Regions from separate parts of the Acerihabitans sp. TG2 genome, predicted to be linked through region 2. Evidence: predicted binding sites of a transcription regulator. Region 2 holds the regulator's gene; each other region holds the start of a gene.

Region 1 (4,314 bases), on a different contig from region 2:
AGCGTGGAGCCGTATACCAGTTTCAGGCCAAAGCGTGATACCACGTTACCCTGATGTTCATTGAGGCCCTTGATGGCGCCGGCAACGATGCCAATGGACGAGAAGTTGGCAAACGACACCAGGAACACCGACAGGATGCCGACGGAGTGTGCGGACAATTGGCTGGCGACTTTTTGCAAATCCATCATGGCAACGAATTCATTAGACACCAGTTTGGTGGCCATGATGCTGCCGACCCGCAGCGCCTCGTCACCCTGGACCCCCATAACACGGGCGAAAGGATAAAAAATGTAACCGAGGATGCCTTGAAAGCTGATACCGAACACCAGGCTGAACAAGGCATTTACTGCCGCGATGATGGCAATAAAGCCAATCAGCATCGCAGCGACGATGATCGCCACTCTAAAGCCTGCCAGGATATAGTCCCCGAGCATTTCAAAAAAACTCTGTCCTTCATGCAGATTACTCATCTGCAGCTCTTCTTCTTTTTCCACCTGATAGGGATTGATCAACGACAGCACGATAAAGGTGCTGAACATATTCAATACCAATGCAGCCACCACGTAGCGAGGCTCCAGCATGGTCATATACGCGCCCACAATGGACATGGACACGGTGGACATGGCGGTCGCCGCCATGGTGTACATGCGGCGTTCCGACATTTTTCCCAAAATATCTTTATACGCGATAAAGTTTTCCGATTGGCCCAAAATCAGCGAGCTTACGGCATTGAACGATTCCAGCTTGCCCATACCGTTAATTTTTGACAGCAGGGTGCCGATGATCCGGATAATAAGGGGCAGTACCCGAATATGCTGCAAAATACCGATTAACGCGGAAATAAATACGATTGGGCATAACACATTCAAGAAAAAGAAGGCTAAACCCTGTTTGTTCATATTACCGAAAACGAAACCGGTCCCCTCGGCGGCAAAGCCTAATAACTTATCAAATAATGCCGAAAACCCTTGGACAAAGCCTAGGCCAACCTGAGAGTTGAGGAAAAAATAGGCAAGCAAGACTTCAATGACCAACAATTGAACGATAAAACGCAACCTGATTTTTTTACGATCGTGGCTAACCAATAACGCCAGAATTGCCACAACGGCAAGTGCTAGGACAAAATGAAAAATCCGGGACATAGGTGCTCCAATTATGAGGCAGGCAGTAATTCGCCGCTCATTCTATGTAACGGCAGAACCAAAAACGAGTTATAAGTTGCAAATATAAAAAAATCATCTATTAGAATATTAAGATAAAGATTTGTTCACGTTTTTAGGCCTAAAAAAGAAAAAAAGTTGGGGTGATGTTATTTTTTTGTGCTATAGTAATTTAGATTATATCTGTAATTCCTATAATAATTTTCCGTAAATGAAACTGTCCCCAGGCTGGGTTGTGGCCCTGTCTCACATGCTTATCACCCTCATCTATCGCAGAGATAAGTCGAAACGTAATTAATGCGCTTGATAATTATTATCACTTGGATAGGATGAAGCTAAAACAATGCACTAAAGGGGTCACATCTATGTGGAATAGCCGAACCGCAGAAGGTGTCAGCCGTGCCTCACGCCGGGTGAAGCTCTCGTTGCTCGGCCCGGCGTTTATTGCGGCGATTGGTTATATCGATCCCGGTAATTTCGCTACCAACATTCAGGCCGGCGCCAGCTTTGGCTACCGGTTGTTGTGGGTCGTGGTGTGGGCAAACATTATGGCTATGCTGATCCAGCTTTTATCGGCTAAGCTGGGTATCGCTACCGGTAAAAATCTGGCTGAGCATATTCGCGATCGTTTCCCCCGTCCCGCCGTCTGGGCCTATTGGATTCAAGCGGAAATTATTGCGATGGCCACTGACTTGGCGGAATTTGTCGGCGCTGCCATTGGGTTTAAGATGCTACTGGGTGTGTCGTTGCTGCAAGGGGCAATCATCACTGGTATCGTGACATTTCTTATTCTTATGCTGCAGCAGCGGGGGCAAAAGCCGCTGGAGTGGGTGATTGGCGGGCTGCTGTTATTTGTTGCTGGTGCTTATATTGCCGAGCTGTTTTATTCCCGGCCCGATATGATTCAATTGGGTAAAGGCATGCTGCTTCCCTCGTTACCCAATGGCAACGCGGTATTTCTGGCAGCCGGGGTGCTAGGTGCGACAATTATGCCTCACGTGATTTACTTACATTCGTCCCTTACTCAACATGGGCAATACGGTAATCGGGCGCAGCGCTACTCCTCTACCAAGCTGGATGTGGCTATCGCCATGACGATTGCCGGTTTTGTTAATCTGGCCATGATGGCCACTGCGGCGGCGGCCTTTCATTTTAGCGGTCATACCGGTATTGCAGATCTTGATGCAGCCTACCTGACGCTCACACCGCTGTTAAACCACACGGCGGCAACAGTGTTCGGACTGAGCCTGGTGGCCGCAGGGCTCTCCTCCACCGTGGTGGGCACCATGGCCGGTCAGGTGGTTATGCAAGGTTTTGTACACTTTCGCATTCCGCTGCTGCTGCGCAGAATCATCACCATGCTGCCGTCATTTGTGGTTATTCTCATGGGGTTGGACCCGACCAGAATGCTGGTGCTCAGTCAGGTATTGTTAAGCTTTGGCATCGCGCTGGCGCTGGTGCCGCTGCTGGCTTTTACCGGCAATCGTGCATTGATGGGTGATATGGTGAACTCGGCCATGATTCAAGGGATTGGCTGGTGCATTGTGGCGGTGGTGGTGGCACTTAACGGTTATTTATTCTTTAGCAGCGCGCTGGGGCTGTAACCCTTACCCGGTCTCGGCCAGCCCCGTGGTTGTCACAACAAGAACCCAGCGGGTTCTTCAATAAACTGCCACAGTCCCCTGGCGTCATGCACCATGGGGACTGTTGCTCGTTTATCCGGCCAATATCGACTCGATTTGCGCCAGTTCGTCGGCCGAAAACTCACGCCGGGCCAACATGCCAACCGCATCATCGATTTGCGCGGTTTTACTGGCACCAATCAGTACCGATGTCACGCGATCGCCGCGTAATACCCAGGCCAGAGACATTTGCGACAGTTTTTGACCCCGGCTTAGCGCCATGGCATTCAAGCGGCGGACTTTATCCATTTTTTGCTCGGTAAGCTGCGCCGGGGTCAAAAAGTTACCTGGCCTGGCCGCCCGTGAATCTTCCGGCACACCCTGCAAATAACGATCGGTCAACATCCCGCCGGCCAGCGGCGAAAATGCAATGGAACCCACCCCATGCTCTTCCAGCACGTCTAGCAGCTCCGGTTCAACCCAGCGTTCGAACAGTGAATATTTAGGTTGATGAATCAGGCACGGTGTGCCCAGGGCGGTCAATATGCCAAACGCTTGCCGGGCTAACGGTGCGGGGTAGTTGGACAGGCCGATATACAACGCTTTGCCTTGGCGTACCAGAAGATCCAGCGCGGCCATGGTCTCCTCGAGCGGCGTGCTTGGATCGGGGCGATGATGATAAAAAATATCCACATACTCCAGACCCATACGCCGCAGACTTTGGTTAATGCTGGATACCAGGTATTTTTTGGATCCCCAGTCGCCATAAGGCCCTGGCCACATGGTGTAGCCCGCTTTGGTTGAGATGACCAACTCGTCCCGATAAGGCAAAAAATCCTCACGCAGTAATCGGCCAAAGTTCGCTTCCGCCGATCCGGGCGGGGGACCATAATTGTTGGCCAGATCAAAATGGGTGATCCCCAGATCGAAAGCATGGCGCAACATAGCGCGGCTGTTTTCCAATAGAGTGGCATCACCAAAGTTATGCCATAATCCGAGCGAAACTGCTGGCAACTTAAGACCGCCTTTGCCGCAGCGGCGATAAATCATATTGTCATAACGAGTAGGGCTGGCCAGATAAACCATAGGGTTTCCTTTTATTATGTTTGCCTGTCATCAACTTACGCCAACGCGGGTGTTGCATTCAACAACGGATCGACGGTAGATTCAATCAATGCAAATTACCTCTGCGATACACAGTCAAAGACCCACCCTCCAACGCTCATCGTGATCGCGGCCAAAGCGCCTTTCGGAGAAAATACCATGAAAACATTAGGACTGCTGGGTGGCATGAGTTGGGAGTCCACCTTACCCTATTATAGACTGATTAACCAAGGGATCAGCGCCAGTCTGGGTGGACTTCATTCGGCAAATCTAGTGCTGTATAGCGTTGATTTTGCGGAAATTGCGCAGCTACAGGTTGCAGGGCAGTGGCGACAGGCCGGGAATATCTTGGCACAAAAGGCGTTGGCGCTTCAGCTTGCCGGTGCACAGGGTATAGTACTGTGCACTAACACGATGCACAAAGTGGC
Region 2 (4,314 bases):
GACTACCATGGACAATGCAATTTGCGTTTTGACGATACCAATCCGGCAAAAGAAGATATCGAATTCGTCGATTCCATCAAGCAGGATGTTCAATGGTTAGGATTTACCTGGAGCGGTAACATTCATTACTCCTCTGACTATTTTGACCGTCTACATGACTATGCTGTGGAATTGATCAAGAAAGGATTAGCGTATGTGGACGAGCTTTCCCCTGACGCTATCCGGGAGTATCGCGGTAATCTGACGACACCTGGCAAAAACAGTCCATTTCGCGATCGTACCGTCGACGACAACCTGGCGTTGTTCACGATCATGCGCAACGGTGGCTTCTCAGAAGGTAGTGCCTGCCTGCGTGCCAAGATAGATATGGCCTCCTCGTTTATGGTCATGCGCGACCCGGTATTGTACCGGATCAAGTTCGCTGAACATCATCAGACCGGCAGTAAGTGGTGTATCTATCCGATGTACGATTTTACCCACTGTATTTCCGATGCTCTGGAAGGGATCACCCATTCTTTGTGTACCCTGGAGTTCCAGGATAATCGCCGGTTGTATGATTGGGTGCTGGATAACATTAGCATTGATTGCCATCCACACCAGTACGAGTTTTCCCGCCTCAATCTTGAATATGCCATCATGTCCAAGCGCAAGCTTACCCAGTTGGTGGCGGAACAGATCGTTGAAGGATGGGATGACCCGCGGATGCCAACCATTTCAGGTTTGCGACGTCGCGGTTATACCGCAGCGTCGATCCGCGAGTTTTGCCGGCGTATTGGCGTGACCAAACAGGACAACAACGTGGAAATCGCCGCGTTGGAAGCCTGTATCCGCGAAGATTTGAACGACAGTGCTCCTCGGGCAATGGCGGTTATTGATCCGCTCAGAGTGGTTATCGAGAATTTCCCCGTTGATGAGCAAGAGTTGGTGACCATGCCGACCCATCCTAATAAACCTGAGATGGGCCACCGTGAGGTTGCGTTCAGCCGTGAGATTTATATCGATCGCGCGGACTTTCGTGAAGAGGCCAACAAGCAATACAAACGGCTGGTGTTGGGCAAAGAAGTGCGCCTGCGCAATGCCTACGTGATCAAAGCGGATCGGGTGGAGAAAGATGCCCAAGGTGAAATCACCACCCTTTATTGCAGTTATGATCCTGAGACCCTAAGCAAAGATCCGGCGGATGGCCGCAAGGTCAAGGGTGTGATCCATTGGGTATCGGTCACGCATGGGGTTGCAGCTGAGTTTCGGTTATACGATCGGCTGTTTAGCGATGCCAATCCTGCTGCGGCGGAGGATTTTCTTTCGACGCTGAATCCGCAATCGCTGGTGATTAAGCAAGGTTTTGTGGAAGCCAGCGTCTTAAACGCAGAAATAGGCCAGCCGTACCAGTTTGAGCGTGAAGGCTATTTCTGTGCTGATAGTCGTTATTTCACCAAGCAGACGCCGGTGTTCAACCGCACCGTCGGCCTGCGAGATACCTGGACGAAAACCGGCGCCTGATGGCTGGTTACCTTCGTGCTAATACCAACGCTGCCGAGGCAGCGTTTTTTATGTGCGCTGGTCATGGCGCGTAGCGCCTTTGGGTATTTTGATCTGTGGCACTGGGATCGGTATATCCATTACAGCCAATAAGTTACGCGGTATCCGGGCGGTAGTATGCCGCGAACCTTACTCGGCCCGGTTGTCGCGCCAGCATAACGATACCCATATTCTGGCATTTGGCGCGCGGGTGGTGGGCTGTGGGTTAGCAAAAATGATCGTGGATAGCGGGTTGACGGCAGGATTTGAAGGGAAGCGGCACCAGCGACGGATTGATCTTATAAGTCAAATCGAACGCGAAGAAGAGGGTAACAACTAACAAAACGCCGCCTGGTTGCTGGTTGCCTGGCGGACGTTGGGATGATTGGCGTAGCCTTTTAAGTAAACAAGTTAAGCAAACAAGTTAAGCAAACAGGGTTACGTTTGAAGACCTGTTACTCTTGGGTGCTATTTAGCACATCTTTATGATCGTGCAGAGTTTCGTCTTCACGGCAGTTGCCGTCTTCACAATGTCCGTAAAGATATAAACTGTGGTTAGTCAGTTTGATATTGTGTTTTTTGGCGATATCACGCTGGCGCGCCTCAATGAATTCATCACGGAATTCGATCACTTTGCCACAGTCCAGACAGATCAAATGATCATGATGATATTGCTGGGTTAATTCAAAAACGGATTTACCGCCTTCAAAGTTATGGCGGGTGACGATACCGGCGTCATCAAACTGATTCAGTACACGATACACCGTAGCCAAGCCAATTTCTTCACCCATATCAATGAGTTTTTTGTAGAGATCCTCCGCACTGACGTGATGGCATTCCGGAGCTTGCAACACTTCCAGAATCTTCAGTCTGGGAAGGGTGACTTTCAGGCCGGCCTTCTTCAATGCAATATTATTGTCAGTCATGCGGGTATAGTCCTGTTACTTTGAGAATCTGATTGTAGGCTAACATAGCCTATAACATCGGTCGGCCCGAAAAATATGACGTCACCTCATTATAAGACTGCCTGTCCAAAATGAAAACTACGCCTTGTTAACCACTATAGCCCGTTTTGTGGGGCACATTTTGCAACATTTTAATGAAAAAGGCGAAACTGCTGCACTATTGTACCGCTTTGTGAGCGAAAGCTAAAAATTTGTATCTATTCATTCGACAGGGAGAACCTATCGACAAGTAAGACTGGCCGCCACAATGGATGACGGCCGACGTATTTTGTCAGTGCCGGATGATCAATTAACCGAGTTTCAATTCCTGGCTAATATGTTTAACCCAGCCATCAACACGTTCGTTGGTCAGTTCAGGCTGGCGATCTTCATCAATGGCCAGTCCGATAAAATGAGTGTCGTCCGCCAGCCCCTTTGAGGCTTCGAAATGATAACCTGCAGTCGGCCAGTGACCGATGATAGTGGCACCGTTCGGTTCGATAATGTCGCGGATAGTGCCCATGGCATCACAAAAATACTCTGCATAGTCTTCCTGGTCACCACATCCGAACAGGGCGACGGTTTTACCGGAGAAGTCAATTTCCTCAAGTGTAGGGAAAAAATCATCCCAGTCACACTGTGCTTCACCGTAATACCAGGTAGGGATGCCCAACAACAGCGTATCGAACCTTGCCAGATCTTCCTTACTGCTTTTGGCAATGTCATGAACTTCAGCAACGTCAGGCCCAAGTTGCTTCTGGATCATTTTGGCAATATTTTCGGTATTGCCGGTGTCACTGCCAAAAAAAATGCCTACAGTTGCCATGAATTTGAAAACCTCTTAAATATTAAGGATATGTTCTGTAATAGGATCATTTAGGTTCCCGGGCAATGATAGCAGACCATATCAACAGGAGGAACTCGTTCTGCCAGGGTTTTGTTGCAAAATCCGTCTCTTTAGGCGCGCAGTACCGACAAAGCGCGTCGCCGCCGGGCGGTAGTCGGTTACTCTTCCCGCTCGGCCGCTGCCTGTTGCCGCTCCAGCTCGGCCAGTAAAATCAATTCAATCAGTTCACTGCGCGACAGATTTTGCCGACAGGCCAACTCATTTAACGCATCCACCGCCTGGGCGTTGATTTTTAGTTCGACCCGGCGCAGGCCACGTACTTTATCTCGTCGCAGCTGGTTACGCTTGTTGATGCGCAACTGTTCATCGCGGGACAGTGGGTTGGTCTTCGGGCGGCCCGGACGTCGCTCATCAATAAACAAATCCAGGGTGGTGCGGTCCGTTTGTTCTTTTGCCATAGGTCATGAAGGGATTGTGCATCAAAAAGCGGGCGGGCAATGGCCGCGACGGCAAACCTGCTGCTGGTTTCACCGTTGGGGAACGATCACCCGTTACGTTATTTTCCCCGACTTCAGGCCTGGAAAAATAAATACCCTAAATAATTCGAGTAGCAAGAATGCGGTAACCTCAAACATCCCCAATGCGTACTGAGCGGCTGGGGGATGGCAAAATCAACGCACCTGCAACACAAACTATGACGGTACAGCGCGCCATGTTACCCCACCCCGACCTGATACGACAATAATAAACTCAAGCTTGTCCAGTGTACCGTCCATAACGGCCAACGAGGCTTACCGGTAGCTCATCATGTTACGCCTCTAATCCGTCCAAAAAACGCTCAATGGCGCGCAGCGTCGCTGCGGGTTTTTCCGCATGGACCCAGTGACCTGCACCGGCCACCACATGGGCCCGCGCCTGTGGAAACTGTCGTTGGATCGCACTTCGATAGCCATCGTCCAAATAAGCGGATTTTTCACCACGGACAAATAATACCGGGCCATTCCA
Region 3 (4,314 bases), on a different contig from region 2:
AGCAGCAGGACAGCACCTCCCAGTACGATTTCTGTCAGGGTGAGTACCTGCAACAGGCGGATTGCCCTGGCGGGATGTGATCTCAGCATGGGCACCACAGCATATCGATTGGCGATGGCTATACCCACCATGGTGATCACCACACCCATTTTTATCATGAGCAGCAGTTGGTAGCGCGATGTCCAGTCTAGCGGCCATTGGCCGAGCACCAGGGCAGTATTAACACTACCGGACACGATCACCAGGGCCACGGCAAAATGGGCGCTGCGCGAAAAACGAATGAGTGCCCGTAGTGCGTCTGGTCGGGTTGTTTGACTCAGCAGCGGCAGGCAGACAGTCAGGGGGACCAGACAGCCAAGCCACCAAGCTGCGGATAACAGGTGTACCATCTGATTTGCGCGTTGCAATCCGCCCCGTATACCGTCATACATAGCGGAATGCCCTACCAGAGCCATGCTGATCAGCAGGCCGCTATAAACCGCCAGCAACTGTCGATGACGTACGGGGGAAAGCGGTAGCCGACCGGCGATGATCACCGCCAGCAACGCCAGCAGCATGTGCCATTGCCATACGGTCCCGAATGCGGTGTGTAATACCGCCAGCCAGATGTCAGGACGTTGGGTATCAGACCAACCCTCGCCCATTAATCCGGCCTGCAGAATCAGAATGCCCAGGGCGGTCAGTAGGCTAAAAACGGCCATAAAACGGCCAATACCCGCCAGACGCGCGCGCATATAGGGCCGTAACGTTGCTGGGGTGAGGCATTCACAAAACAGCGCAATACCGAATCCTTGCATAATAGCGGTGATATGAATAAATCGAGTGGCTGAATAACAGGCTGCAAGGCTTAACATAATATTACGCTGAGACGGTCATGAGATGATGAATACCTCTGAGACCACATGCTGTGTGGCTGTGAACATTTTACGTTGCGTCCCCGGGCAAATCGGTGCAAAAAAAACGCTGCCGTTACCCCCACTTACCTGGAAGCAAGCTGATGATAACGGCTGCCGGGGCTGATGTCGAGCACCCCTAAGACGGGAGTGGACGCTGCCTTAGATAGGCGTGGAGGTATTACCGCCACCGTTCATTTTTTTCAGATCCTGGTCAATCAGGAACAGCCCGTCGTTATTGGTGTTGACCAACGAAAGCTTATCGAGGATGGACTTGAACAGTTTTTCTTCTTCGTGTTGTTCGGAGACATACCACTGTAGGAAGTTAAACGTAGAGTAATCCTGTGAGGTGATGGCAGTGTGTGCGAGCTGGTTAATTTTTTGCGTAATCAGCTGTTCATGCTCGTAGGTGCGCTGAAAAAGTTCCGCCAATGACGTGTAAACGGTAGGTGGTGCTTCGATAGCACCCAGCACCGGCATGCTCCCCGTGTCATTGAGGTAGTCAAACAGCCGACGCATATGATCCATTTCTTCGCGTGATTGGGTTTTGAGGAAAGCTGACGCGCCTTCATACCCTTTATCGCTGCACCAGGCGCTCATTTGCAGGTAGAGATTAGCGGAAAAAAATTCCAGATTTAATTGTTCATTCAGCTTAGTCGCCATTTCTGGTTTTAACATGAGGGCATCCTTGAAGATATTTTTAGATTGAGATATTCATTATGCCCAAATGATAACAAAAACCATACCATTATTTAACTAGCAGATTGCGTTAATTAATTTCAATTATAAATCAGCATATTATATATTTTATCTTGATTCTTTCATCTACACAAAAATGATCGTTTAAAATGAATAGTGATAAGCATTCTTATTTGTATGATGAATAATCATATTCCTCATTCCGCAGCAATGGCATAATATTTGAAACACATTATTCAGTACAAACTGATAAATGAATATCGATCTTGCGACGTCTGGGGGTAGCCTGTGGTCCGCGCGACACGGTGCCGATTGTTGCCGAGTTGCTTGCGCAGGATCACCCGGTGTGGCTGCGCGGCGATTTTCTTTCGCGCGCGGGTTGATGTTTTAGCAGCAAACCCCAATTAAATTTTCGTGTTTGCCTTATGAAGCGGGAAAATAGTGTCTTCATGCCCTATACTGCACATTAAGCTTACACCCGTCCTGTTTCAAGCCGCAGGTGCATCGATGGAGCACACCCGAGTGACTTAGCACAGTAAGCCTATTGGGGTTCTTTTGCGTGTCATCTTTTTGCAGCTCGAAATCTGCTGGGTATTTAGGCGATTTACAGGTTGGCGGTCACTGTCCCACATAAGCCAGTTGGGCCGGGGTCTTCCTCCGAGTCTTCAGCCCGCGATGGGCACGGAAATAGCACAATTTGACTTGATTAACTTGGCCAACTGGCAGTTAATCAAGCCTACATTTCCGGTTCTTTTATAGAGAGGCAAATATGAGTAAGGGAATGGATCGTAAGAAAGACGCGAAGAAGAAACCGCTGAAATCGCCGGAAGAAAAACGCGCTGATAAGCGCAACAGAAAGTCCCAGCCTGATATTGTTTGAGGCTAACCAATCATAAACCCGCATCTGATGCGGGTTTTTTGTTGGCACGATTCAGGTCATAATGGGCGCTGCTTAGCCTGAAAAGGAATAATTATGGCTTTTCGAGTCATCGATACAGAAACCTGTGGCCTCGACGGCGGAGTCGTCGAGGTGGCTTCGATTGACGTGGAAAACGGGCAGTTGTTCAATCCCATGAGCGATTTGGTCAATCCCGATCGCGCCATCGGATATGAAGCGATGGCCATTCATCATATTACCGAAGCCATGGTGGAGCATAAACCACGCATTGCCAAGGTCGTTGGTCGTTACCACGGTAGTCAATATTACGTCGCCCATAATGCCGCGTTCGATCGCCGAATGTTGCCCGAAATGCATGGACAATGGATTTGCACCCTTAAACTCGCACGTAAGCTTTACCCCGGTCTGAAGTACGGTAACCAGCATCTGCGTTATGCCCTTAACCTGACGGTCACCCTGCCTGAAGGGCTCTATCCACACCGCGCTTTGTACGATTGTTACATTACGGCAGCCCTGTTGGTAAAAATCATGGACGACTCCGGCTGGAGCGCTGCACAGATGGTGGCGTTAAGTAACGAAGCGACGTTGGTCACCACATTGAAATTCGGTAAATACCGTGGTCAGTTGCTGGAGCAGGTAGCCAAGGAAGATCCGGGTTATCTGCAGTGGATGTTGGCTAATTTGAAAGACCTGTCTGGGGATCTGCGTTTTAGTATTAATCACTATCTGAACCAGGATGCAGCGGCACGTTAAACCGGTGCCGCCATTGGTTTGTTAGTGCAGATCGGCCAAGGAAAGAATGAAGGTATATTCCATCGCGATACCTTCATACCCTTTGAACCGCCCTGATTTACCGCCGTGACCGGCATCCATGTCGGTGCAAAGCAGCAATAGATTGTCATTGGTTTTGCTGGCGCGGAGCTTGGCGACCCATTTTACCGGCTCCCAATATTGTACCTGCGAATCATGCAGACCGGTGGTCACCAGCAAATGAGGATAGTCTTGCGCGCTGACCTGGTCATACGGGCTGTAGCGCTTTATATAGTCGTAGTAGGCCTGCTCTTCAGGATTACCCCATTCATCATATTCACCGGTGGTCAGCGGAATACTGTCGTCCAACATGGTGGTCACCACATCCACAAACGGCACTTGCGCCACGACACCCTTGAACAAATGTGGAGCCATGTTGATCACTGCGCCCATCAACAACCCACCCGCGCTGCCACCCATGGCAAACGCCCGTTGCTTATCGCCATAACCCTGCGCCAGCAAATAGTGGCTTACGTCGATAAAGTCATTAAACGTGTTGAGCTTATTGAACAATTTGCCGTCTTCATACCACTGCTGACCCAACTCGCCTCCGCCGCGAATATGCGCCAAGGCAAAAACGAATCCCCGGTCAAGCAGGCTTAAGCGGCTGGCGCTAAAATCCGGGTCCATGCTACTGCCATAAGAGCCATAACCGTAAACCAACACCGGGTTTTGTCCCGGTTTAAACAGGTCTTTGCGATATACCAACGAAACCGGCACCTCGGTACCGTCGCGCGCGGTCACCCAAAGCCGCTCGCTGCGATAATGTTCTGATTCAAAATTTTTGACCTGTGACTGCTTGAGCAATCTGCGCTCGTCAGTCGCCATATTCAGCTCAAATAGCGTGGTGGGTGTAGTCATGGAGGAGTAGCCATAGCGCAACCACGGGGTCGCAGGATCCGGGTTGTAGGCCAGCCATGTCACATAGGTGGGGTCGTCAAAAGCAATGCCCTTTTCTTCTCCGCTCTCCCAGTTAATTTGCCGCAGGCTGGTTAATCCCTGATGGCGCTCTTC

The links. The regulator Fur, encoded in region 2, represses iron uptake genes when iron is present. The targets are predictions, from matches to a motif close to ATAATAATGAGAACNACTATCAA.
Region 1: SJI19_RS00705 (Nramp family divalent metal transporter) is a predicted target of Fur. The motif match lies at 1,464-1,486, and genes of this name have one in related genera.
Region 3: ftnA (non-heme ferritin) is a predicted target of Fur. The motif match lies at 1,749-1,771, and genes of this name have one in related genera.

What each region holds. Positions count from the first base shown of each region.
Region 1 covers NZ_JAYGJO010000001.1:146,890-151,203, forward strand. Annotated here, with positions in the region: gene SJI19_RS00700 (NupC/NupG family nucleoside CNT transporter) at 1-1,142, opposite strand, end outside; gene SJI19_RS00705 (Nramp family divalent metal transporter) at 1,490-2,764, shown strand; gene mgrA (L-glyceraldehyde 3-phosphate reductase) at 2,876-3,868, opposite strand; gene SJI19_RS00715 (aspartate/glutamate racemase family protein) at 4,046-4,314, shown strand, end outside.
Region 2 covers NZ_JAYGJO010000021.1:63,128-67,441, forward strand. Annotated here, with positions in the region: gene glnS (glutamine--tRNA ligase) at 1-1,500, shown strand, start outside; partial or broken gene SJI19_RS17335 (RpiB/LacA/LacB family sugar-phosphate isomerase) at 1,583-1,858, shown strand; gene fur (ferric iron uptake transcriptional regulator) at 1,974-2,444, opposite strand; gene fldA (flavodoxin FldA) at 2,773-3,288, opposite strand; gene ybfE (LexA regulated protein) at 3,468-3,767, opposite strand; gene SJI19_RS17355 (alpha/beta fold hydrolase) at 4,120-4,314, opposite strand, start outside.
Region 3 covers NZ_JAYGJO010000031.1:43,036-47,349, reverse strand. Annotated here, with positions in the region: gene copD (copper homeostasis membrane protein CopD) at 1-854, opposite strand, end outside; gene ftnA (non-heme ferritin) at 1,056-1,571, opposite strand; gene exoX (exodeoxyribonuclease X) at 2,566-3,243, shown strand; gene SJI19_RS21010 (S9 family peptidase) at 3,265-4,314, opposite strand, start outside.